One region of the Paenibacillus woosongensis genome, then DNA from elsewhere that is predicted to be linked to it. Evidence: riboswitches for the same ligand, from Rfam matches in the RefSeq annotation. Region 1 holds a riboswitch; the other holds the start of a gene.

The links. A riboswitch is a leader RNA that binds a small molecule or an ion and turns the genes downstream of it on or off. The one in region 1 is predicted to bind cobalamin.
Region 2: another riboswitch for cobalamin. It lies ahead of QNH46_RS23225 (S-layer homology domain-containing protein); the one in region 1 lies ahead of QNH46_RS03360 (anaerobic ribonucleoside triphosphate reductase).

What each region holds. Positions count from the first base shown of each region.
Region 1 covers NZ_CP126084.1:771,834-776,384, forward strand. The annotation lists gene nrdG (anaerobic ribonucleoside-triphosphate reductase activating protein) at 187-705, opposite strand; gene QNH46_RS03360 (anaerobic ribonucleoside triphosphate reductase) at 702-2,678, opposite strand; cobalamin riboswitch at 2,871-3,106, opposite strand; gene QNH46_RS03365 (hypothetical protein) at 3,470-3,841, shown strand; gene QNH46_RS03370 (MTH1187 family thiamine-binding protein) at 4,056-4,358, shown strand; tRNA gene QNH46_RS03375 (tRNA-Thr) at 4,435-4,507, shown strand.
Region 2 covers NZ_CP126084.1:5,048,218-5,052,768, forward strand. The annotation lists gene QNH46_RS23225 (S-layer homology domain-containing protein) at 1-3,171, opposite strand, end outside; cobalamin riboswitch at 3,346-3,543, opposite strand; gene QNH46_RS23230 (glycosyltransferase family 2 protein) at 3,697-4,551, opposite strand, start outside.

The sequences.
Region 1 (4,551 bases):
CAAATCTTTAATTCTTAAATTGCAAGTATTCGTCAAAAAAAAGTGGCGCTGCATATGCGGTCTCCAAAGATCTGCAGCTATACTCAAGCGATCCCTAGAAGAGCTTTGAACAACCACAATATGACTGGGCGCCGGTGACGTCAATAAAGTGAACACAAATCATAATTATACTAGAAAGGCAGTCAGCTAGAAAGAGAAAGTTGGACGCCATTCGACAATGCCGTGCTGGGCCAGGCTTGCAGGAATGTCAATCAGCCTCTGATTGGAGCTGCCGCGATAGAGCAGGGAGGGGTCCCGTAGCTCATCAACGTAGCGTCCGTCTACTAACACTTGGCAGCGGCTTAGAAGTCCGTATTCCGGGGACTTTGCGTCTCTGGTTAATTCCTCGAACGTATAACCGCTGTAAATCCAGGCGGATATAGCGCCTGCCGCCTCGCGCAGACGATCGAGAAATGCGCTGACCTCTGCTGCCGAGAAAAAGGGGTCTCCGCCAAGAATCGACACTCCGCTAAGCAGCGGGTTGCCGGCGATGTCCCGAATGATTTCCTGTTCCCGTTCGGGAGTAAACGGCTCGCCGTAATGGAAATTCCAGGTGGCCGGACTGAAGCAGCCTTTGCAATGATGGCGACAGCCGCTTATAAAGAGCGCTGCCCGCAATCCCTCGCCTTCATTTATAGATTCCGGGTAATAGCCGCAAATATTCATGTCGAATGCTTGAGGCGATCACGAACCTCGGCCTGTTTGGCAGCGTTGAAGCGGGTCTGGAAATCCCCGGTCAAATATCCGGTTACGCGGCGCAGCCGGCGGATATGGACGTCCTGCTCGCTAGCGTTGCAGGATGGGCAGGATGCGCCAATGATTCCTTCGTAGCCGCAGCCCGAGCAGCGGTCGATCGGATGGTTGATGCTGAAATAGCTTACCTGCTGCGACAGCGCGTACTGAATGATGCGCAGGAATGCGGCCGGATTGCTGCGGGCGTTGCCGTTCAGCTCAATGTAGGAGATGGCTCCCGCATTGCACAGTCCGTGGAACGGTGCTTCCAGCTCGATTTTTTTAGCTGCGCTGATGTGGTAGTATACCGGTATGTGAAAAGAGTTCGTGTAATATTCCCGGTCAACGACGCCAGGAATTTCCCCGTAGTCAGCGCGGTCCCGTTTGGTGAATTTCCCCGACAGCCCTTCCGCCGGAGTGGCGAACAGGGTAATGTTCAGGTTGTGTCTTTCGCTCTGACGGTCGCAATAGTCGCGCATGAAGGCGATCAAATTATAGGCCTTCCTATATACATCGGTATCTTCGCCGTGATGTTTACCATACATGGCTTTCATGCATTCTGCGAGCCCGATGAAGCCGATCGACAGGCTGCCGTGCTTGAGCAGCTCTCCCACCGTATCCTCGGGGTTCAGATGCTCGCCGCCCTCCCATACACCTTCGCGCATCATGAAGTCGGAAGCCTTGGCTTTCTGGGACGATTGAATCCGGAAGCGGTGCAGCAGTCCGTCCAGCGCGATATCCATATAATGCTCCAGTTCCCGGTAGAAGCCTTGCTCATCTGCGGTCTGCCGCAGTCCTAACGCTATGCCATGCTCCAGGCCCAACTTGACCAGGTTCAGGGTGTTGAAGGACAAATTTCCTTTGCCGGACAGATGGTTGCGGCCGAAGCGGTCGCTCAGCACCCGCGTGCGGCAGCCCATCGTGGCAAATTCGGTATCCGGGTTCGCCGGATCGTAATACATCAGATTGAGCGGGGCGTCCAGATTGGCGAAATTCGGATACAGCCGTTTGGCCGAGCATTCCGCTGCTTTCAGGAACAGTTCGTAATTGGGTTCGCCCGGCTGCTGGTTCACGCCCTGCTTGCATTTAAAAATCTGAATCGGAAAAATCGGCGTTTCGCCGCTGCCAAGTCCGCGCATCGTTGCGGCAAGCAGTGAACTGATGACGAGCTGCCCTTCTATCGACGTGCATGTGCCGTAGTTGATGCTCGTAAAAGGAATTTGTCCACCCGCCCGGCTCGACATCGTATTGAGATTATGAATGAGGCTCTCGGCGGCCTGCAGTGTTTCGCTTTCGGTCTCTTTAACCGCATATTTGAAGGCCCTTGGATACTGCACCTGCAGATCAGAGCGAGCCATTGTGATCAAGCCGTAGTCCGCTGCGCTGTCTCCTTCTTCGAAGTAGTCCAATCCTTTGCGGAAATATTTGACGAAGGATTTGGTTACGTAAGGCGCCAGGTCGTGGTCCAGCTTATTGGCGGATACGCCGCCGTATTGCGCATTTTGCTGGGACTGAAAAATGATCGCCACAAGCGCCATCGCCGTCATGATCGAATTCGGCGGCCTTACGCTGCCGTTGCCGGTGTTGAACCCTTCGCGCAGCAGCTTGTCGAACGGAATGAAGATGCAGTTCGTCGTTCCGATCGCGTATTGATCCAGATCGTGCACATAGACGATATTGTCTTGAATGGCCTGAACGAGCGGCTTTGGCATGACAAAATGGTTCGCATACCATTTCGCGTACTCGCTGCCGAATTTGCTCATTTTGCCAGAGAAGCTTTCGCCGTTCAAGTTGGCGTTCTCCCGCAGCACCTCAAGATTGCTGCTTGCAACGATCTCTTCTCCTAATGTAATCACTTCATCCAGCATGTCTTGGCGGCTTGTATAAACCGGGTTCATCATCGCCATAACAAAGTTTCCCTCCCGAAAAACTACACATTACAACCATATAAAAAGGCATTTCCGATCATGCAAGGTTGGAAATGCCCGAATGCGTGTTTGAAGAAATGCCTGGATCATCCTATGAAATGCAGGATGAATGCGTATGTAAGCTGCAAGCGGACACCTACCTGTTCCTCGCAGGTTCATCTGGTATTTGGTGTCAAATTACAGAAGCGGGCAGGTCTCCTGGCTTCCGGACTTCTTCACTGACGCCTTCCCGCAGTTGGTTAATATCTGCAGTGGCATTCTATCAGTGAAGCGCTGCAAGGAGCCTTGGTAAGCTCTTGCATGCACCCGGTCACAGTGGCGGGACCGCAGCGGAATTGCACCGCACTTCCCTTTTAAGCCCCAGCCGAGAAATAGAGGGCTGGATCACCCGATTCCACTATATTTGGTTGTCTGCAACTTACATTACCCCAATATGTAGTGTTTGTAAACAGTCATCTTCACTAGCTGAAGGATGAAAAATCATGAAAAAACAGGTGAAAGCAACCCTGATGCGGCGAGTGGGAGATGAAGAGAAATTGTGAACATTTATCGCGGCAGTTCATGATCGTATTTTTTGCGCAGCTGGTTCAGCTGCTCTAATTTGCGCAGCTGGTTCAGCTGCTCTAATTTGCGCAGCTGCTGCTCCTGGTTTCTCATCCCGGCGGCAACGATCAGGATTGTACGTCGTACTGCTTCATGTTCTTGCAGCTCAAATCTCCATATAAATGAATTATGTGGATAGTTTATTATCAAATACGAAGGAGAATCCGATGAGAATAGATTTGCATACCCATGTCAAGCTTGCCAAGAAAACAGTCTTCAGCCACGCTTATTTCAAGGAAATGATGGCCGAGGCGGGAAAGAACGGGCTGGATGCCGTCGCCATGACGGAGCATTTCAACACCTGGCGGTATGAGGATATTTATGAAGTGCTGGACCGGCATTATCCCTATGAGCAAGGCTACTACTTGGCCGAGGGGATGAAGGTGTTTCCCGGCATCGGGGCGTATCAGATTGAAATTTTGCCATGCCTGCATGCGAAGGTGAAGTCAGCGAATGTGATCAAGGCGCTGTTGGAGAAGGAGCTGGCTGTCTCCGAAGAGAACAGTGGGGATTTGCGGGAGCTCGGGGAAATGGCGTAAGCGGGCGAAGATCACTTTAAAGGCAAGGTGCAGGGCCTCTTCCAGGTGCGGGAGAGGCCTGTACTTCATTCCTCCATGCAGATCATGATACGGTACTGGGTATAAGGGCGTGCCGAGTTTATTTGAAATGAAGGGGTGGAAATTGTTACAATAAGAGGCAGTATGAATGTTATTCAAAAAGTATGGAACTTCATTATAAGAAGGAGAGAGCAGTATGACGATTGCAGAGGTAACGGTGATCCCTATCGGGACGGGGTCGACCAGCTTAAGCCCGTACGTAGCCGAGCTGCAGCGGGTATTGGAGAAGCAGGAGGGCATCCAATATACGCTCACCTCGATGAGCACAATTATCGAAGGGCCGCTGGATAGCGTATTCGCTGCGATTCGCGCGATTCATGAGTCGCCGTTCCAATCCGGTGCCCAGCGGGTGTCCACTTCGATCAAAATCGATGACCGGCGCGACAAAGAGAGCTCCTCTGAGCAGAAGCTGCGTTCGGTGCAGGCGAAGCTGCAATAAATTCCTGATTTTGAGGACTTGCAAAATTTTCAGATCGAGTTATAATATTTTTTGTTTCCACTTAATTAGTGAATGTGCTGGTGTAGCTCAGTTGGTAGAGCAACGCATTCGTAATGCGTAGGTCGGGGGTTCGAGTCCCTTCACCAGCATCTTGCTAAAGTCAGGCGCAGCGCGGCTTCCGAGGTTTTCGGGG
Region 2 (4,551 bases), 1.0 Mb from region 1:
ATCGTTTGGAATATCCGCCTTGGCTGCATCTAGGGACAGCAAAGCGAATACGAGTCCGTTTGTACCCTGATTCATCATGCGCGCATTGTTGTAGATTTTCTCCAGCAAGTCTGTCCCCGCTACGCTGCGCGGGTCCTTGCCGATTGCGGCAACAGCCAGCACCATGCGCTCGTAGTCCGTCACTAAGCGGAAATCACCGTTGTTCTCGCGAACATGGCTCTCGAGCACCGAGTAATACTCCGCAGGCACTTGCTTGCCGGAGCGAGCTAAGGCCAAAGCGTCCCAGTCGTTAAAATTATCGTGCTTGGCGAAACTGCGATTGTTCAAAATCCAAGCCGAAGCCTTAGCAATTGCTGACTTGATACGCTCCAGAGAAGCCGTTTGCTGCTCCGGCGTTGCCGCTGCGGCTTGTCCTAAGGCTCCTTCGGCAGCGCCAATGCCAGCAGGCCCGCCAGCTCCAGGTGCTCCGGCGCCCGGTGCTCCTTGTCCGGCGTCTTCGTCTTCAAGATCTTTGCCGAGATTTGTAGTATAACGCCAGCGGAGAACATCGCCGTTCTGCAGCGTATACAGTCCTGCGCTGTAATTTGGAAATACCCCGTTTACCTGATACATCCAGCCGCTCACAGGCCCTTTGTCAAACTCGCCTAAACCGTTTATTGCTTGAACATAAAGGGTAGCATCTGAACCGATGTAATTCATAGAAATACCGCGCCCTTGCAGCGCTCTCTTTAGGACTGTAAATGCGGTATCTCCATCCTGGAGCGTAACCGTGACAGGCGCAATAATGTCACCTTCGCCAATCGTGTGTTTCTCTACAGACAAAGTAATTGTACGCACAGCTGGAGGAGTTACTATGCCGCCTCCTGTACCCGGATTGCCGCCATTGCCAGGCGTGCCTTCCCCATTGCCGGGAGCTCCGCCATTGCCAGGAGTGGTACCGCCGTTGCCCGGACTACCTCCTTGTCCAGGAGTATCCTTGGTCTTCAGGTCGTAAGCGATGAACTCCGTGAAATGCGTTGTCTTGATGACTAAATCCCCACGATCGTCTGCATAGGCATATACATCTTCCGTTCCTTGCGAGGAGTCGTTGTATTTCGGAATCGGATGGAAGCTTCCATCGCTGCCGATCCAGCCGGCATGCCTGCTGCCCTGCCCAATCAGCTTCAACGTTACATGACGGCTGAAATCAATCCGATCACTGCCGCCGATCTTCACGCGAATCGCAATCTGAGTAAGTTCCTCGTTCGTTAAAGACAATACGGCGTTTACCTTATTAATCAACGAGTTATCCGTGGAGCTCAGCTTGCTCGGCAGTTGAATCTGGCGATTCCAGCCTGATGTAATGACCTCAGTATTTGGTGCAATATCAAAATACGTACTGTCTGTAACTGAAGTGACCTGCGGCAATTGCGCTTTAGTAAACTCTAGGATGACCCTGTCTTCTGTCAACGGATCTCCATATGACCCGTTCTCAAAATGAGTCTCACCATCTGGAATTGAAATGATCCGTTCGTGAACCGGCCCGGAGGAAGCCGGAACAACTACGTTCACTGCCTCGCTGTCGCTTTGCCCGGCCAAGGCATCTGCCAATGCCTGCACGGATATTGTGCCTTCGGCTGCTTGGCCTGTAAGGGCAATGTTAGCCAGCTGGTTATTGAGCAGGGTTACGCCCGCAACCTGCAGCCCTGTCGTACCAGTGTCAATAAGCCAGTGATTTGCCTGCTCTGCAGCCGGCGTAAATGTATCTCCTACCAGCTTGATTTCAATCGCCGGGTTCAAGGCTCCATGACTGATTTCAGATGCTGCTGGCGTTATGCTCGCCCAGCGGCTGTAATAGAAATGTACCTGATCGCCGGGCTGAATAACATAATCGCCCGCTCCGACTAAAGGAGCAACACCATTGACGTTGTACATCCAGCCGTCCCAGCCGCCCAAAGTTCCGGCGGCCTGTCCGCCAATCGCCGTGACGTAAGCATTGCTGCCGCTGCCCGTAATGCTGTAACTGATCGGCGGCACAGCGGTATCAAGACCCTGCTTCATCACATCAAGCGCTGTAATTTCTCCGCCGTTCGAGGCTACCGTGACAGTCTGAGGCGCATACAGCTCGCCGTCCATTCCGGTCACTTGCAGCTGTGCTGATATACCCGGCTGAACCGGCGTCGTTTCAGCGATACGATACCAGGTCGACTGCCCATGCTGGATGTCGAGCAGTGCAATAAGCGCCTGCTCCGTAGACATGCTGTTCATTCTCGTGTCGGCAGCTTTCCATTTGAAGGAGCCGTCAGCCAACTGGAACAGCGCATAGGCATCCAATACCGAATGGCCGTTCTTGATCCACTCGGAGGATAATGCATCGTCGCCTACAGCCACCAGTCCGGACACTGTAGTCGACAGACTATTCGAATTGTCTCCGGATCCCCATGTCCCGGGTGAGTTAAACCCGCCATGATCGAGCTGCCGCTGCTTCAACAGCTCCTTTGCGCGCTGAATAGCGCTGTCCACCGCGCTCTGCCCCTGGTATTTGCCAAGCGCCAGCAACGCCATACCGGTCATGTCCGTATCGCCGGACGACCCAGTCGGTGTTAAACCGAATCCGCCATCCGCATATTGGCAAGATAGCAAATAGTCCAAAGCTTTCTTCGCCGCCGCCGCATCCCATGTGCCTACGTCCGCGCCGAGTTTGACCCCGGCATCCATAGCAAGCATAGCCCAAATATGCTTGTTAACGCCGCCGATCGCCCCTGTAGCAGGATTCTGCTGTGCTGCAAGCTCAGCCCATAAATTTCGATCGGTCTCCCAAGCATGCGCCGGATCTTTCCCCATAGCCAGCAGCCCGAATATGTATCTGATATGCTCGGTTCCCCCGTTATTGGCCGCTAAATTAGGCGCCGTCGTCTCCCAGGAAGGCAATCTCCAGCTTCCATCCTGCAAATCTTCTCCTGCGCCCCATAAAGCTACCAGCTCCCACCAGGACTCGATTCGTTTCGTCGAGCCGGCATCACTATACTGCTTGGCATAGTAATCCACAGTGCTCGCAATCATACTGCTCAGCTGCGTGTTGCTGGTTCCTCCCGCCGCCTTGGCGAGCTGAGGATTCACTAGAGACAACAGCAGCATGAAGCTCATCCATAGAGGCAAGCTTCTCTTCATCCAATTCTTCCAACTGTTCAACGTCCGCTCTCCTTTACCATCCTTTTTTGTGGACAACAAAAAAAACACCTTTCCCATAGAGAAAGATGTTTCCGAAGATTTGTCCGTGTAGCACTATACACACTCGGCCGCTCCAATGACTAAACACGACGGCAGCAGCACGAATAAACATCTCCATCTCATCCTCGTGAGAAATTACAGAGCCCTTACACGGCAGGTCTCCTGGCTTCGCATCATCGCTTCAACTATCCCCTTCCCGTTGATGATCAACAGTGGTTTTATGATAGTCAGCTCCGCGTTACAGTGGCGGGACCGCGTCGAATTTTCATCGAACTTCCCTATTAAGCTGCGTCATAATACATTATGGGCAGCACCGTATAAGTAGAATATAAAATTGATTTGATTCCGGGTTATTGTATCAGATTTCACGGGTTTAGACAAAGGTTTTTCTGCATTGCTATCGCGATAACGGTAATTGGGCCAATCATCGCTAGAATTGTTCTGGCCCGGCCGCTTTCTTCAAATAACCCGTTAGCCTTCCCCGGCCTAATCAAACCGCTGCGTCTTATACCACTTGCTTTCCCGATGCATGATTTTGTCCATGATCATGTTATAAGAGGCACGGAGTGAAATGACAAGGAATAGCTGTGCGTAAGTAAAATACGTAATACAGGACAGTACGAAGTTCCGGACGTTGCTCTGCCCGATATCGGAAGCCAGGGCAAGGTTGATCTGCAGTACGTACAAGTAATACATCAGCGCCCAGGCGAAGATCAGATAAATGTACACATCGCCTTCAAACTGAAAGGGAGACAGCACCTCCGGTTTAAATAAAGCGATGAGCCAGTAAGCGATGTTGACGACAATGATCAGGTCGGAAATCACGATCGTGACCAGAAACCAGAAATAGCTGGCCATATAATAAAGGACATGCAGCTTGATGCGCCAGCTCGAAGGCTTGAACAAGTGGTGAAAATTGTCCAGTACGACCTGGTAGTTCCCTTTGGCCCATCGTTCGCGCTGCTTCATATATACGGATAGCTGCTCCGGCTCCTGCTGGTAAGCCTCGGCCTGCGGGGCCAGCGCAATAAGCTGGCCCCTGGAGAGAATTTCAAACGAAATGGCCGTATCCTCGGTCAGCGCCTGCTCGTCCCAACCGCCGATTTCTTTGATCAGCGACGTTTTGATAATAAAGTTCGTGCCCGGTATCGTCCCCAGCTTGAACAGCTCCCACATGCCGGTATGGAGCACCCGCTGCATCGTCACCAGCTCCAAATTAATGCACCTGGATAAGAAGTTCTGCCCCCGGTTCCGGGCCTTGTTGCGTCCAAACACCGCCCCGTACAATTCCGGCTCCTCCATCGCCTTCTGCACGAGAAAGAGCAGCGAATTTTTCTCCGG